DNA from 4 places in the Serratia sp. HNCC26DJ206 genome. Region 1 is predicted to be linked to each of the others. Evidence: predicted binding sites of a transcription regulator. Region 1 holds the regulator's gene; each other region holds the start of a gene.
What was found. Region 1 encodes CRP, which controls carbon source genes, mostly activating them, when cyclic AMP is high. Its sites were predicted from a motif close to ATGTGANNNNNNTCACAT; they were not measured.
Positions count from the first base shown of each region.

Region 2: the regulator CRP is predicted to act here: its motif matches at 1,655-1,672, upstream of rbsD (D-ribose pyranase).
Region 3: the regulator CRP is predicted to act here: its motif matches at 1,753-1,770, upstream of aaeR (HTH-type transcriptional activator AaeR).
Region 4: the regulator CRP is predicted to act here: its motif matches at 1,566-1,583, upstream of srlA (PTS glucitol/sorbitol transporter subunit IIC).

Region 1 covers NZ_JBXUGP010000034.1:35,242-38,370, forward strand. Annotated here, with positions in the region: gene AC2A1E_RS20090 (YccS/YhfK family putative transporter) at 1-720, opposite strand, end outside; gene crp (cAMP-activated global transcriptional regulator CRP) at 776-1,408, opposite strand; gene AC2A1E_RS20100 (OsmC family protein) at 1,790-2,197, shown strand; gene AC2A1E_RS20105 (LysR substrate-binding domain-containing protein) at 2,200-3,108, opposite strand.
Region 2 covers NZ_JBXUGP010000010.1:148,408-151,536, forward strand. Annotated here, with positions in the region: gene kup (low affinity potassium transporter Kup) at 1-1,587, shown strand, start outside; gene rbsD (D-ribose pyranase) at 1,755-2,174, shown strand; gene rbsA (ribose ABC transporter ATP-binding protein RbsA) at 2,182-3,129, shown strand, end outside.
Region 3 covers NZ_JBXUGP010000022.1:1,725-4,853, forward strand. Annotated here, with positions in the region: gene AC2A1E_RS15440 (acetamidase/formamidase family protein) at 1-561, opposite strand, end outside; gene aaeR (HTH-type transcriptional activator AaeR) at 824-1,735, opposite strand; gene aaeX (p-hydroxybenzoic acid efflux pump operon protein AaeX) at 2,042-2,245, shown strand; gene aaeA (p-hydroxybenzoic acid efflux pump subunit AaeA) at 2,253-3,129, shown strand, end outside.
Region 4 covers NZ_JBXUGP010000002.1:105,829-108,957, reverse strand. Annotated here, with positions in the region: gene yegS (lipid kinase YegS) at 479-1,378, shown strand; gene srlA (PTS glucitol/sorbitol transporter subunit IIC) at 1,672-2,220, shown strand; gene srlE (PTS glucitol/sorbitol transporter subunit IIB) at 2,236-3,129, shown strand, end outside.

The DNA of each region.
Region 1 (3,129 bases):
TTCCTGCAGATCGAGTGCCACCTGGAAAGTGCGTTGCAGGCGTTTTTGCTCTTGGTTATTGGCATGGGGCAGGAAGTTTAACTGCTGATATAACAGGCTGATCAGATCCATCACTTTCTGCTGGCGTTGCAGCAGCGGCGGCAGTGCGGTTTCTGGATCGATGTGCTGGGTCAGCAGCGAATATTTGGCTTCGAAATAGTCTGCCAACTGGATATAGAGCTGGCTCAGGGATTCGCGCATCGGTTGCTCTTTCCACAGTTTGAACCAGAACCAGGTGAACAGCCCGTACCAGGCGGTGCCGACCAGATACAGCAGCGGCGCATGCCAGATCGGCACGTGTCCGGCCATGCTGAGAGAAAAGATGGCAGCGACCAGCGCGGCGGGCAGCAGACGTGCGTGCAGCGGGCTGATTTCACCGCTGACGCCCAGCAACAGCGCCATCGCCAGCATCAGTAAGGGTAACGGGATATGCCACAGCAGCGCCTGTTGCAGCAGCAAACTGCTGAGAGCAAACAGGGAACCGCCAACGGCCAGACGTTTGAAAAAGCGTTTGTGCGGCGTATCCAACCCGGCGATGTTGCAGCAGGCAGGTACCAGAGAGAACAGCAGGCCGAGTTGCAGGTTGCCCATCAGCAGGAAGAAAACCACCGGCAGGCACAGCACCAGCGTTTGCCGCAGTGCATAGTTGACTTCCGGGTGGTAGATCAGGCGCCGCCACATGATGAATGGGGGAAGTTAAAAAAAACGGCGTATCGCTACGCCGTTTCTTCAATAATTAACGCGTGCCGTAAACGACAATAGTTTTGCCGTGGGCAGAAATCAGGTTTTGATCTTCGAGCATTTTCAGAATACGACCGACGGTTTCACGTGAGCAACCGACGATTTGACCAATTTCCTGGCGGGTAATCTTGATTTGCATGCCATCCGGGTGAGTCATGGCGTCGGGCTGTTTTGCCAGGTTCAGCAGGGTTTGTGCAATGCGGCCGGTAACGTCAAGGAAGGCGAGGTTACCCACTTTCTCTGAGGTGATTTGCAGGCGGTTTGCCATCTGCGCAGACAGGCGCATCAGGATATCCGGGTTAACCTGAATCAACTGGCGGAATTTCTTATAGGAAATTTCAGCCACTTCACAGGCTGTTTTCGCTCTAACCCAGGCACTGCGCTCCTGGCCTTCTTCAAATAATCCAAGCTCGCCGATGAAATCCCCCTGGTTGAGGTAGGACAGAATCATCTCTTTGCCTTCTTCATCCTTGATCAGCACCGCCACGGAGCCTTTCACGATGTAGTAGAGCGTTTCGGCCTTTTCACCTTGGTGAATCAGCGTACTCTTTGATGGATATTTGTGGATATGGCAATGAGACAGGAACCATTCGAGAGTCGGGTCTGTTTGCGGTTTGCCGAGAACCATTCGCTGTTATCCTCTGTTGTTATCGCTGCCTTGTATCACAGGGGTCAGAGTTCCCTGTAAAACGTGCTTATAGCCCGGTGTTTTATAGAGTGGCTATCAACAGGTTTTGAGGCATGTTATAGAAATACGCTTGTACCCTAGCATATTAACTTGCGCCAAGTGCTGCAAGCTACATTCTGTTAACATACCAATATAGGGTCCTTTCCTCGGACATTCCCTGAAATCGGTGACCTGGAAAGAGTTCTTGCGGCTCTGTTTGTAGCACAGAGTGAGGCGGGTGTCTTGTGTTGTCTCGCTTCAGTATGATTAGCATCAGGTTCCGTTGCCAGTTTCTATGCGAAAGCGTACCCTGATTTTGAGAAATTAACTGGAGTGTACAAAATGCAGGCAAGAGTTAAGTGGGTAGAAGGACTGACATTCTTGGGCGAGTCTGCGTCCGGCCATCAGGTATTAATGGACGGTAACGCGGGCGATAAAGCGCCAAGCCCGATGGAAATGGTCTTAATGTCGGTTGGCGGTTGTAGCGCCATTGATGTGATGTCGATTCTACTGAAGGGCCGTAACGATGTCCGTGACTGCGAGGTAAAACTGACCTCGGAGCGCCGTGAAGAAGCACCGCGTCTGTTTACCCATATCAACCTGCATTTTATCGTCACCGGCAAAGGGCTGAGCGACAAGATTGTTGAGCGTGCGGTTAACCTGTCTGCCGAGAAGTATTGCTCGGTCTCGCTGATGCTGAGCAAAGCTGCCAGCGTCACCCACAGCTTTGAAATCTGTGAAGTGGCCTGAAGCTACCAGCGGTAACTGTGGCAGTGGTTGCTCAATAAATGCAGAAATCGCCGCGCCGTGATGGTTAGCGGCGATTTTTGTAAGTGCAGCACACAGTACTGCGCCTGCGGCAGGTTGTCGATCGGCAACGTCACCAGTTTTTGCTGCAAATGGAAAGGCGTGTTCATCGCCCGCGCAACAATGGTCAAATAATCCGCCTCCAACACCATATTCAATCCACATACCGCCGAATCTGAACGAATGGGCTTATTGGTTAATTGCTGATAAAAGCTGCCGAGCACCGTTTGCAGTTGCTGGTAATAACCCATGTCGGTTTCTGGCAGCAGCCATTTGGCTCCGTGCAGTTGATCCAGTGATGTTGCCTGTGCCAGAGGGTGTCCTCGGCGCGCAATAATGCAAAACGGGGCTTTGAACAGCGGGGTACAGATCAAGTCTTGCAATGGCATGTCCGGGATCACCGTGCCGATGGCCAAATCCAACAGGCCCGTGTGCAACGCTGGCAACAGCGTGGAGATCTGTGCCTCACGGATCAGCAGATTGGCCTGCGGGGCGGAGGCCTTGAAGAGATCGACCAGTTCTGGGAGTACCGTCACGGCCAGTAGCGAGGAACAACCGATCGCCACGCTGCCCTGCGAATGCTGGTTCAACTGTTGGATCTCCTCGGTGGCGCGCTGTAATTCCTCAATCACTAATTGCATTCGCACAGCAAAAGTATGGCCGGTTTCGGTCAGCGTCATCCCCTTGCTGCTGCGCACGATCAACTGGGTTTTCAGCGTCTGTTCCAGTTCTTGGATAGAGCGGCTGACCGCCGGTTGAGACTGTGCCAAGGCGCGCGCAGCGCCACGAATACTGCCGCAGCGTATCACTTGCTGAAAGGCTTTTAGCTGCTGCAACTTTGGTAATTGGCGCATTTATGCCCCTCCTTCATCGCT
Region 2 (3,129 bases), on a different contig from region 1:
TCGTCACGCACTACCTCATGGTTGGTAATACTTGGCCTGATTGGTGGCAGTTTCTTCTATGGTGAGGTGGTGATCACCCCGGCAATTTCGGTGATGTCGGCCATTGAGGGGCTGGAAATTGCCGCGCCGTCGCTTGATCCCTATATTGTGCCGCTGTCTATTCTGGTTCTGACCCTACTGTTCGTTATTCAAAAGCATGGCACCGGCAGCGTCGGTAAGCTGTTTGCTCCGGTGATGCTGCTGTGGTTTATTGTGCTGGCTCTGCTCGGCGCGCGCAGCATTATCGATAATCCCGAAGTGCTTCAGGCGTTGAATCCGAAGTGGGCGTTGAACTTCTTTATTGAATATAAGAAGGTCTCGTTCTTTGCACTCGGTGCGGTGGTGCTGGCGATTACCGGCGTGGAGGCGTTGTATGCTGACATGGGCCACTTCGGTAAATTCCCGATCCGCTTGGCCTGGTTTACCGTAGTACTGCCTTCTCTGGTGCTTAACTACTTTGGCCAGGGGGCATTGCTGCTGAAAAACCCTGAAGCGATCAAGAACCCTTTCTTCCTGCTGGCGCCCGACTGGGCGCTGATCCCACTGCTGATCCTGGCTACCCTGGCTACGGTGATCGCCTCGCAGGCGGTGATTTCTGGCGTATTCTCTCTGACCCGGCAAGCGGTGCGCTTGGGGTATCTGTCACCGATGCGCATTATCCACACGTCAGAAATGGAGTCGGGCCAGATCTATATCCCGGTGGTCAACTGGATACTGTACATCTCGGTGGTGTTGGTGATCGTGGGCTTTGAACACTCCAGCAACCTGGCAGCGGCATATGGTATTGCGGTTACCGGCACCATGGTATTAACCAGTGTCTTGATCACGTCGGTAGCGCTCAAAAATTGGCACTGGAATCGCTTCTTGGTGGTTGGTACTTTGGCGATCCTGTTGATTATTGATGTGCCGATGTTCTCTGCCAATGCGTTGAAACTGTTCTCTGGCGGTTGGTTGCCGCTGACGTTGGCGTTGGTGATGTTTATTATCATGACCACCTGGAAAAGCGAGCGTTTCAGCCTGTTGCGCCGTATTCATGAGCATGGCAACTCCCTTGAGGCGATGATAGCCTCACTGGAAAAATCCCCGCCGGTGCGCGTACCTGGCACCGCCGTGTTTATGTCTCGGGCCATCAACGTGATCCCTTTTGCGTTGCTGCATAATCTCAAGCACAACAAAGTGCTGCATGAACGCGTGGTGATACTGACGTTGCGTACCGAAGATGCGCCTTATGTGCATAACCTACGCCGGGTGACCATTGAACAACTGTCGCCGACCTTCTGGCGCGTAGTCGCCAGCTATGGCTGGCGTGAAACCCCGAACGTGGAAGAAGTGTTCCACCGCTGTGGTTTGGAGGGGTTACCGTGCCGAATGATGGAAACCTCATTCTTTATGTCGCATGAATCGCTGATCCTGACCAAGCGGCCATGGTATCTGTTCCTGCGCGGCAAACTGTTTATCGCGCTGAGCCGCAACGCGCTGCGTGCTCCAGACCAGTTTGAGATCCCGCCAAACCGCGTTATCGAGCTGGGAACCCAGGTCGAGATATAATCCCCCAAGGGCTTAGTTGACTGACTGAGCCCTTTTCTTTGTCTGTTTGTCGACCACGAGCGAAACGTTTCGATGGCGATCACATTTTTGCAACTTGATCATTGCCTTCCCCTGTTGTTTTTTTAAACTCATTCACGAGCGAAACGTTTCGCTGTTGGAGTGAGAACATGAAAAAAGGCGTGCTACTGAATTCTGAAGTTTCTGCGGTTGTGTCCCGCCTCGGTCATACCGATCAGATCACCATTTGCGATGCGGGGTTGCCAATTCCGGCAGCGGCGCAGCGTATCGATCTGGCGCTGACCCAAGGAGTACCGACGTTTTTACAGGTGGTCGGGGTGGTTACGCAGGAAATGCAGGTAGAAAACGCTATTCTGGCGGAAGAGATAGTTAAACAAAATCCGCTGCTCCATGAAGCGTTGCTAGCTCAATTGCAACAACTTAGCCAACACCAGGGAAATACCATAAGCGTGAGCTATATTAGTCACAGCGAGTTTAAAGTACAAACCGAGCACAGCCGAGCGGTGATCCGCAGTGGAGAATGTTCGCCATATGCCAACGTCATTCTCTGCTCCGGCGTCACTTTCTGAGGCAATTATGCAACCGTTAATGCAACTGCAAGGGATCGATAAAGCCTTTCCCGGCGTCAAGGCGCTTTCTGGCGCTGCCCTCAGTGTCTACCCTGGCAGGGTGATGGCGCTGGTGGGGGAAAATGGCGCCGGGAAATCCACCATGATGAAAGTGCTGACCGGTATCTACAGCAAAGATGCGGGCAGTCAGCGTTTTCTGGGTAAAGAGGTGGTGTTTAACGGCCCGAAGGATTCGCAAGAAGCGGGTATTGGCATTATTCATCAGGAATTGAACCTGATCCCACAACTGACCATTGCCGAAAACATTTTCCTTGGCCGTGAGTTCGTGAGCCGTTTCGGCCGCATCGACTGGAAACGCATGTACGCCGAAGCAGATAAACTGCTGGCGCGCCTGAACTTGCGTTACAGCAGCCACCGGCTGGTGGGGGAATTGTCGATTGGCGATCAGCAGATGGTAGAAATTGCCAAAGTGCTAAGCTTCGAATCGAAAGTCATCATTATGGATGAGCCGACCGACGCGCTGACCGATACTGAAACCGCCTCTTTATTCAGCGTCATCAATGAGCTGAAAGCCGAAGGCCGCGGCATTGTTTATATCTCCCACCGCCTGAAAGAGATCTTTGAAATCTGCGACGACGTTACCGTGTTCCGTGACGGCCAGTTTATTGCCGAACGCCCGGTAGCCGAGTTGCAAGAAGATTCGTTGATCGAAATGATGGTGGGCCGCAAGCTGGAAGAACAGTATCCGCGCCTGAATCTGCCGCGTGGAGAAAAACGTCTACAAGTCAGCCATGTTTCAGGCCCAGGCGTTCACGACGTCAGTTTTACCCTGTATCGTGGCGAAATTTTGGGTGTAGCTGGCCTGATGGGCGCCGGGCGCACCGAATTGATGAAGATTCTGTACGGTGCAGCACCACGTAAAAGCGGCATCGTTAACCTTGATGGTCATGAGGTC
Region 3 (3,129 bases), on a different contig from region 1:
CATGGCGGCATGCAGATCGCCGAGCGCAAACAGCGCGCCTTCCACGTTGACCGGCAGCCACAGCGTGCTGCCTTCGGTGATGATCTTGCAGTCCATATTGCCGCCGTGCGCATCCGGCGTGCCGCATGGCACCGCTTCACCCGCAGGAGCTACGCCAATCACGCCAATCATCGGCTTGAGTGGCCAACGCACGCCACCCGGCAGCAGGGCAAAGCCCTCTTCCAGCGGCACGGTGCGGATCTGTGGCTGTTGCAGTTCATCACCGATCACGCCCAGACCCGGTGCGGTTACCATCACCGCCTGGTGGCTGCGTGGGGTGATGCGTTTGATCTCTACCCGCAGTACGTCGCCCGGTAGCGCGTCCTGCACGTAGACCGGCCCAGTGGCCGGATTGATGCGGTTCCAGTCCAGCTCGGTAAATGCGGCTTGTTCAGAGGCAATCTGATCTTCGAAACAGTCGCAGGTTTCAAAGCAAACGTCGCTGCCGCTGGCAATTCTTGCCACGGGAGCGTTATCACGCGACATGGCATAAACCACGTGCGTGCGGGGAATTCTTTCCATGGTGATTCCTGTAAAGTTGTGCTGATTTTTTCTTATGAGAGGCGTTAATTGCAGTCTGCCAGAGACAGTGTAAATAACCTTGCCTGAAATAATTAATCACATCCGCCGGGGCAGAGGCAAGTGCGGCAAAATCCTACCCGGCGGCTGTTCGGAGGAATATCCTTTAATTAAAAGTCATGCTGGTTTTTTACGTTAGCTAAAAGGAAATAATGCCGTATAACTACTTTGCCATCGAGCGAGTAAGCAGCAGGTAAAATATCCATCAGCGATAACCCTGATAGGCCGCCGCCACGCGTTTAAAGTATTCCGTCAGGTAGTTAATACACACTTGCACTTTTAGCGGCAGCTTGTCCTTCTTGGTGTACAGGGCGTATACCGGGCGGGGATCTGAGTGGTAGCGCTTGAACAGAATTTCGAGCTCACCGCGTTTGATCTCTTCGATCACCCACATCAGCGGGACATAAGCGATGCCAGCCCCGGCATTCAGCCAGCGGACCATGGTTTGCGAGTCATTGGTCACGAAGCGCCCCTGTGGGGAAATACGCGTGCTGATGCCTTCCGGGGCCATCAGCTCGAATTCGCTGTCTGGCCGCACGCTGTATTCCAGCCAGGAGAAATTCACCATATCGCTCGGTTTTTGCGGCGTGCCGTGTTGGTTGAGGTAGCTTTTGGCAGCGCAAACCACCATCGGCATCGAACCCAAGCGCGTGGAGAACAGGCTGGAATCCTGCAACGCGCCGGTGCGGATCACCAGATCCAATCCGTCGGTAATCAGATCGGGGGCTGGGATACCGGTAACCAGATTCACCGTTAAACCGGGGTACTCTTGCAACATTTCGGCGGTCATGGTGGCCAGCACGTTTTGCGCCATGGTGGAGGAACTGCCAATGCGCAGGGTGCCGATTGGGGTATTGTTCAGCGCATACAGTTGTTCATGCACTTCGGTGGCTTCTTGCAGCATCCGGCGGCAACCTTGATAGTAGATTTTGCCCGCTTCGGTCAGGCCGATACTGCGCGTGCTGCGGTTAAGCAGCTTCACTTGCAGATCATCTTCCAGTTTGGACACTGTCTGGCTGATGGACGAAACGCTCATATCGAGCTGGCGCGCCGCCGCAGTAAACGACCCACACTCAACAACTTTGGCGAACACTGACATCCGTTTTAGTCTTTCCATTGTTCACTCTGGCTTAAAAGTGATTTAGATCACATATTGTAGATGAGCTTATAGTAAGCAGGCTAATATAATCGGGTCGGGTGTATCCTTCTGAGCGCTTGAGCGTGGTCAGCAATGTCGTGGTTTATTGTCGTCTGTCATGCATTCCCTTTCATGAGTCTAAGTTCGTAGTTTAACCCTTTTTTCAGGTTCGTGGCCTGGCAACTGTCTAGGTGCGACGTTTGGCGTCCGTTAGCCAAAATGTAAAGAGAATGTGAAATCAGCAGGGCGCGATCCCCGGTGCAGTAAACAATTAAGGAAAAAGTGATGAGTTTGCTTCCGGTTATGGTCATTTTTGGGATGTCGTTCCCGCCGGTGTTTTTTGAGCTGTTGGCGTCGTTGGTGCTGTTTTTTGTCATGCGTCGCCTACTGCTGCCGACCGGGATTTACGATTTTGTCTGGCATCCCGCGCTGTTCAATACTGCGCTGTATTGCTGCTTGTTTTATCTGGTTTCATGTCTTTTTGTTTGAGGTGGCTGTGAAAACTTTTTCAATACAAATAACCCGAATCGCGATCACGTTGATTGTTGTCGTGCTGGCCGCCATTGCGGTGTTCAAGTCCTGGTCGTTTTACACCGAATCGCCGTGGACGCGTGATGCCAAATTCACCGCCGACGTGGTGGCGATCGCCCCAGACGTCAGCGGCCTGCTGACCGAGATACCGGTTACGGACAACCAACTGGTGAAGAAGGGCCAGATCCTGTTTGTGATCGATCGGCCACGCTACCAGCAGGCGCTGGCGCAAGCCAATGCTGATGTCGCCTATTATCAGGCGCTGGCCGAAGAGAAGAAACGTGAGGCTGGCCGCCGCGTGCGCTTGGGCATTCAGGCGATGTCGCAGGAAGAGATCGATCAGTCGAGCAACTCATTGCAAACCGTGCAGCACCAGTTGGCCAAGGCGATGGCTACCCGCGATCTGGCACAGCTGGATCTCGATCGCACTACGGTACGTGCGCCCGACGACGGCTGGGTAACCAACCTGAACGTACACGCCGGGGAATTTATCACCCGTGGCTCCACCGCCGTGGCGCTGGTAAAGAAAAACACCTTTTACATTCTGGCCTATCTGGAAGAAACCAAACTGAACGGCCTGCAGCAAGGCGATCGGGTGGAAATCACCCCGCTGGGCAGCAACCGCATTATGCATGGCACCGTCGACAGCCTGGCGGCGGCGGTTAATAACAGCAGCAGCACCGTTAACAGTAAGGGATTGGCGTCGATCGACAGCAACCTGGAATGGGTGCGCCTGGCGCAGCGCGTGCCGGTGAAAATTGTGCTGGATGAGAAGGATCAGCAGCATCCCTACCCGGCGGGAACTACCGCCACCGTGGTGATTACCGGCAAGAACGATCGCA
Region 4 (3,129 bases), on a different contig from region 1:
TTAAAACTAATAACGAAAATATTTGCATAGCAATACTAGGAACCACCTCCTTAGCCAACCCAATCTCCCTTGGGTTGGCTTTTTCTTTTCTTATTTCCCCCTGTTTTTCATTGCATTAACTCATTATTGCCCAAACCAGCGCGGGGCGCGCTCACGAAGTCAACCAGCCAAAAACTGAGATTATTGATAGGAATTTACTAGGCTGCGGGGCTAAAACATCGGAAATAGTCATTTTTATAAGACATTTCTTAATTTTAATTTAGCTAGAATAGCGAGCTCCTTCTTATATATAAATTTTAATATAACGATTAAGAATTTTTTTAATGTGAACATTTATACCGAGATAGAAATATCCCAGTTTCAGAAGAAAATGCCGTTATAGTCAACCGCGATATACTATTACCCGAATATTCCGGTGGCCCATCCCCCTGTTGTGGTTTATCGTCTAGATACATTCTTTTTCACCCTGGGGATAACAATGAACCAACACGCGTCAGCGCTGCTTATCATTAACGGCAAAAGCGCCAGCAACGAGGAAATACGTTTCTCGGTGAAAACGCTGCGGGATGAAGGCCTGACTTTGCATGTTCGCGTAACCTGGGAACAAGGTGACGTTGCCCGTTTCGTCGCAGAAGCCTGTCAACTGGGAGCGGGAACGGTAATCGCCGGTGGGGGCGACGGCACCATTAACGAAGTGGTCACCGCGCTGGCCCAACTCCCGCCCACCACGCGGCCGATATTGGGCATTGTGCCGCTGGGCACCGCCAATGACTTCGCCACCGCCTGTAATATCCCTCTGGCGGCGGACCAGGCGCTGCAATTGGCGATCAAGGGCCGAGTCGTGCCAATCGACTTGGCGAAAGTTAACGAAGATCGCTATTTCATCAATATGGCTACCGGCGGTTTTGGTACGCGTATCACCACCGAAACCCCGGAAAAACTGAAAGCGGCATTGGGTGGCGTCTCCTATTTCATCCATGGCCTGTTGCGTATGGATACGCTGCAAGCCGATCGCTGTGAGATCCGTGGGCCAGACTTCCACTGGTCCGGTGACGCGCTGGTGATTGGTATCGGCAACGGTAAGCAGGCCGGTGGCGGGCAGAAACTGTGCCCCGGCGCGCTGATCAACGACGGCCTACTGCAACTGCGCCTGTTGACCGCTGAAGAGTTGCTGCCGGCCTTGATCAGCAGCCTGTTCAGCGGCGAAGAAAACAACAGCGTGGTCGATGCCTCATTACCCTGGCTTGAAATTAGCGCACCACACGAAATCATCTTCAATCTCGATGGTGAGCCGCTAAAAGGTAAGCATTTCCGTATTGAATTACTGCCAAACGCAATTGAGTGCCGCTTGCCACCCAACTGTGAGTTGTTGGGTTAATCTGCCGCCATACTGTTTCGCCCTCAAGAAAAACTTAACCATCTGTTTTTAAAACGAAACCTACTCCAAGCCCGACAATGTCGGGCACTTTTTATTGCCATAAACTCTCCGCCTCCTGGCTTTCCCTGGCTTAAAACTTCCTTTTCTTTCATTTTAATCTTTCATAATAAAATATTTATCTTTCAAAATGTGATCTATTTAAAACAAACAACTTCATAAAATGATTACTGTAGACCCATGGCGACAGAGTCGCTGTTCGCTCCAGGCCATTTCATCCATCACAGGAGAAAATAATGATTGATCTAATAACCCACGGAGCCGAATGGTTTATCGGCCTGTTTCAGAAAGGTGGTGAGGTGTTTGTCAGCATGGTGACCGGCATCTTACCTTTGTTGATCTGCCTGTTAGTTATCATGAACGCGCTGATCAAATTTGTTGGCCAGGAACGAATCGAACGATTGGCACAGCGTTGTGCAGGTAACCCGGTTTCACGCTACCTGTTGCTGCCGCTGATCGGCACCTTTGTGTTTTGTAACCCCATGACCCTGAGCCTTGGGCGCTTTATGCCTGAGAAATACAAACCTAGCTACTACGCCGCCGCTTCTTACAGTTGCCACTCGATGAACGGCCTGTTCCCGCATATCAACCCCGGTGAACTGTTCGTTTACCTCGGCGTCGCCAGCGGGCTGACCACGCTGGGCTTGCCGCTGGCCCCGCTGGCCGTGAGCTATTTCCTGGTTGGGCTGTTCACCAACTTCTTCCGTGGTTGGATCACCGATCTCACCACCAGCCTGTTCGAACGCAAAATGGGCATCAAACTGGATCGTCAGGTTCAACTTTAATTTGTGGAGTACAGCATGAGCGCTTATATCCGTATTGAGAAAGGTGCCAGCGGCTGGGGTGGCCCACTGCAACTGGCTATCGAACCGGGCAAGAAGGTTGTCTATATCACCGCCGGTACCCGCCCGGCGATCGTCGACAAAATCAGTGAACTGACCGGCTGGCCAGCGGTTGACGGTTTTAAAGAGGGTGAACCGCCAACAGAAGAAATCGGCGTGATGATTATCGACTGCGGCGGCACCTTGCGCTGCGGTATTTACCCGAAACGCCGCATTCCGACCATCAACATTCATGCCACCGGTCAATCCGGCCCGCTGGCGCAGTTTATTCTGGAAGATATCTACGTTTCCGGCGTGCGGGAAAACAATATCAGCCTGGTTGAGGTGGCTGATGGCGCGGCAACGGCCCCGGTCACGGAAAAACCCGTAGCGCCAAAAGTGCGTGACTACGACACCAGCAAGAAGATCACCGAGCAAAGTGATGGATTGCTAGCCAAAGTCGGGATGGGCATGGGTTCGGTGGTGGCGGTGTTCTTCCAGGCTGGCCGTGACACCATCGACACCATCCTGAAAACCATCCTGCCGTTTATGGCCTTCGTCTCGGCGCTGATCGGCATCATCCTGGCCTCTGGGCTCGGGGACTTTATCGCTCACGGCCTGACGCCGCTGGCCAACAGCCCGATCGGCCTGGTGACGCTGGCGCTAATCTGCTCCTTCCCGCTGCTTTCGCCGTTCCTTGGCCCAGGCGCGGTGATTGCTCAGGTGATCGGCGTGTTGGTCGGCGTGCAGATTGGCCTTGGCCATATCCCGCCGCAGTTGGCCTTACCGGCGCTGTTTGCCATTAACGCACAGGCCGCCTGTGACTTTATCCCGGTGGGTTTGTCTTTGGCAGAAGCCAAACAGGATACGGTG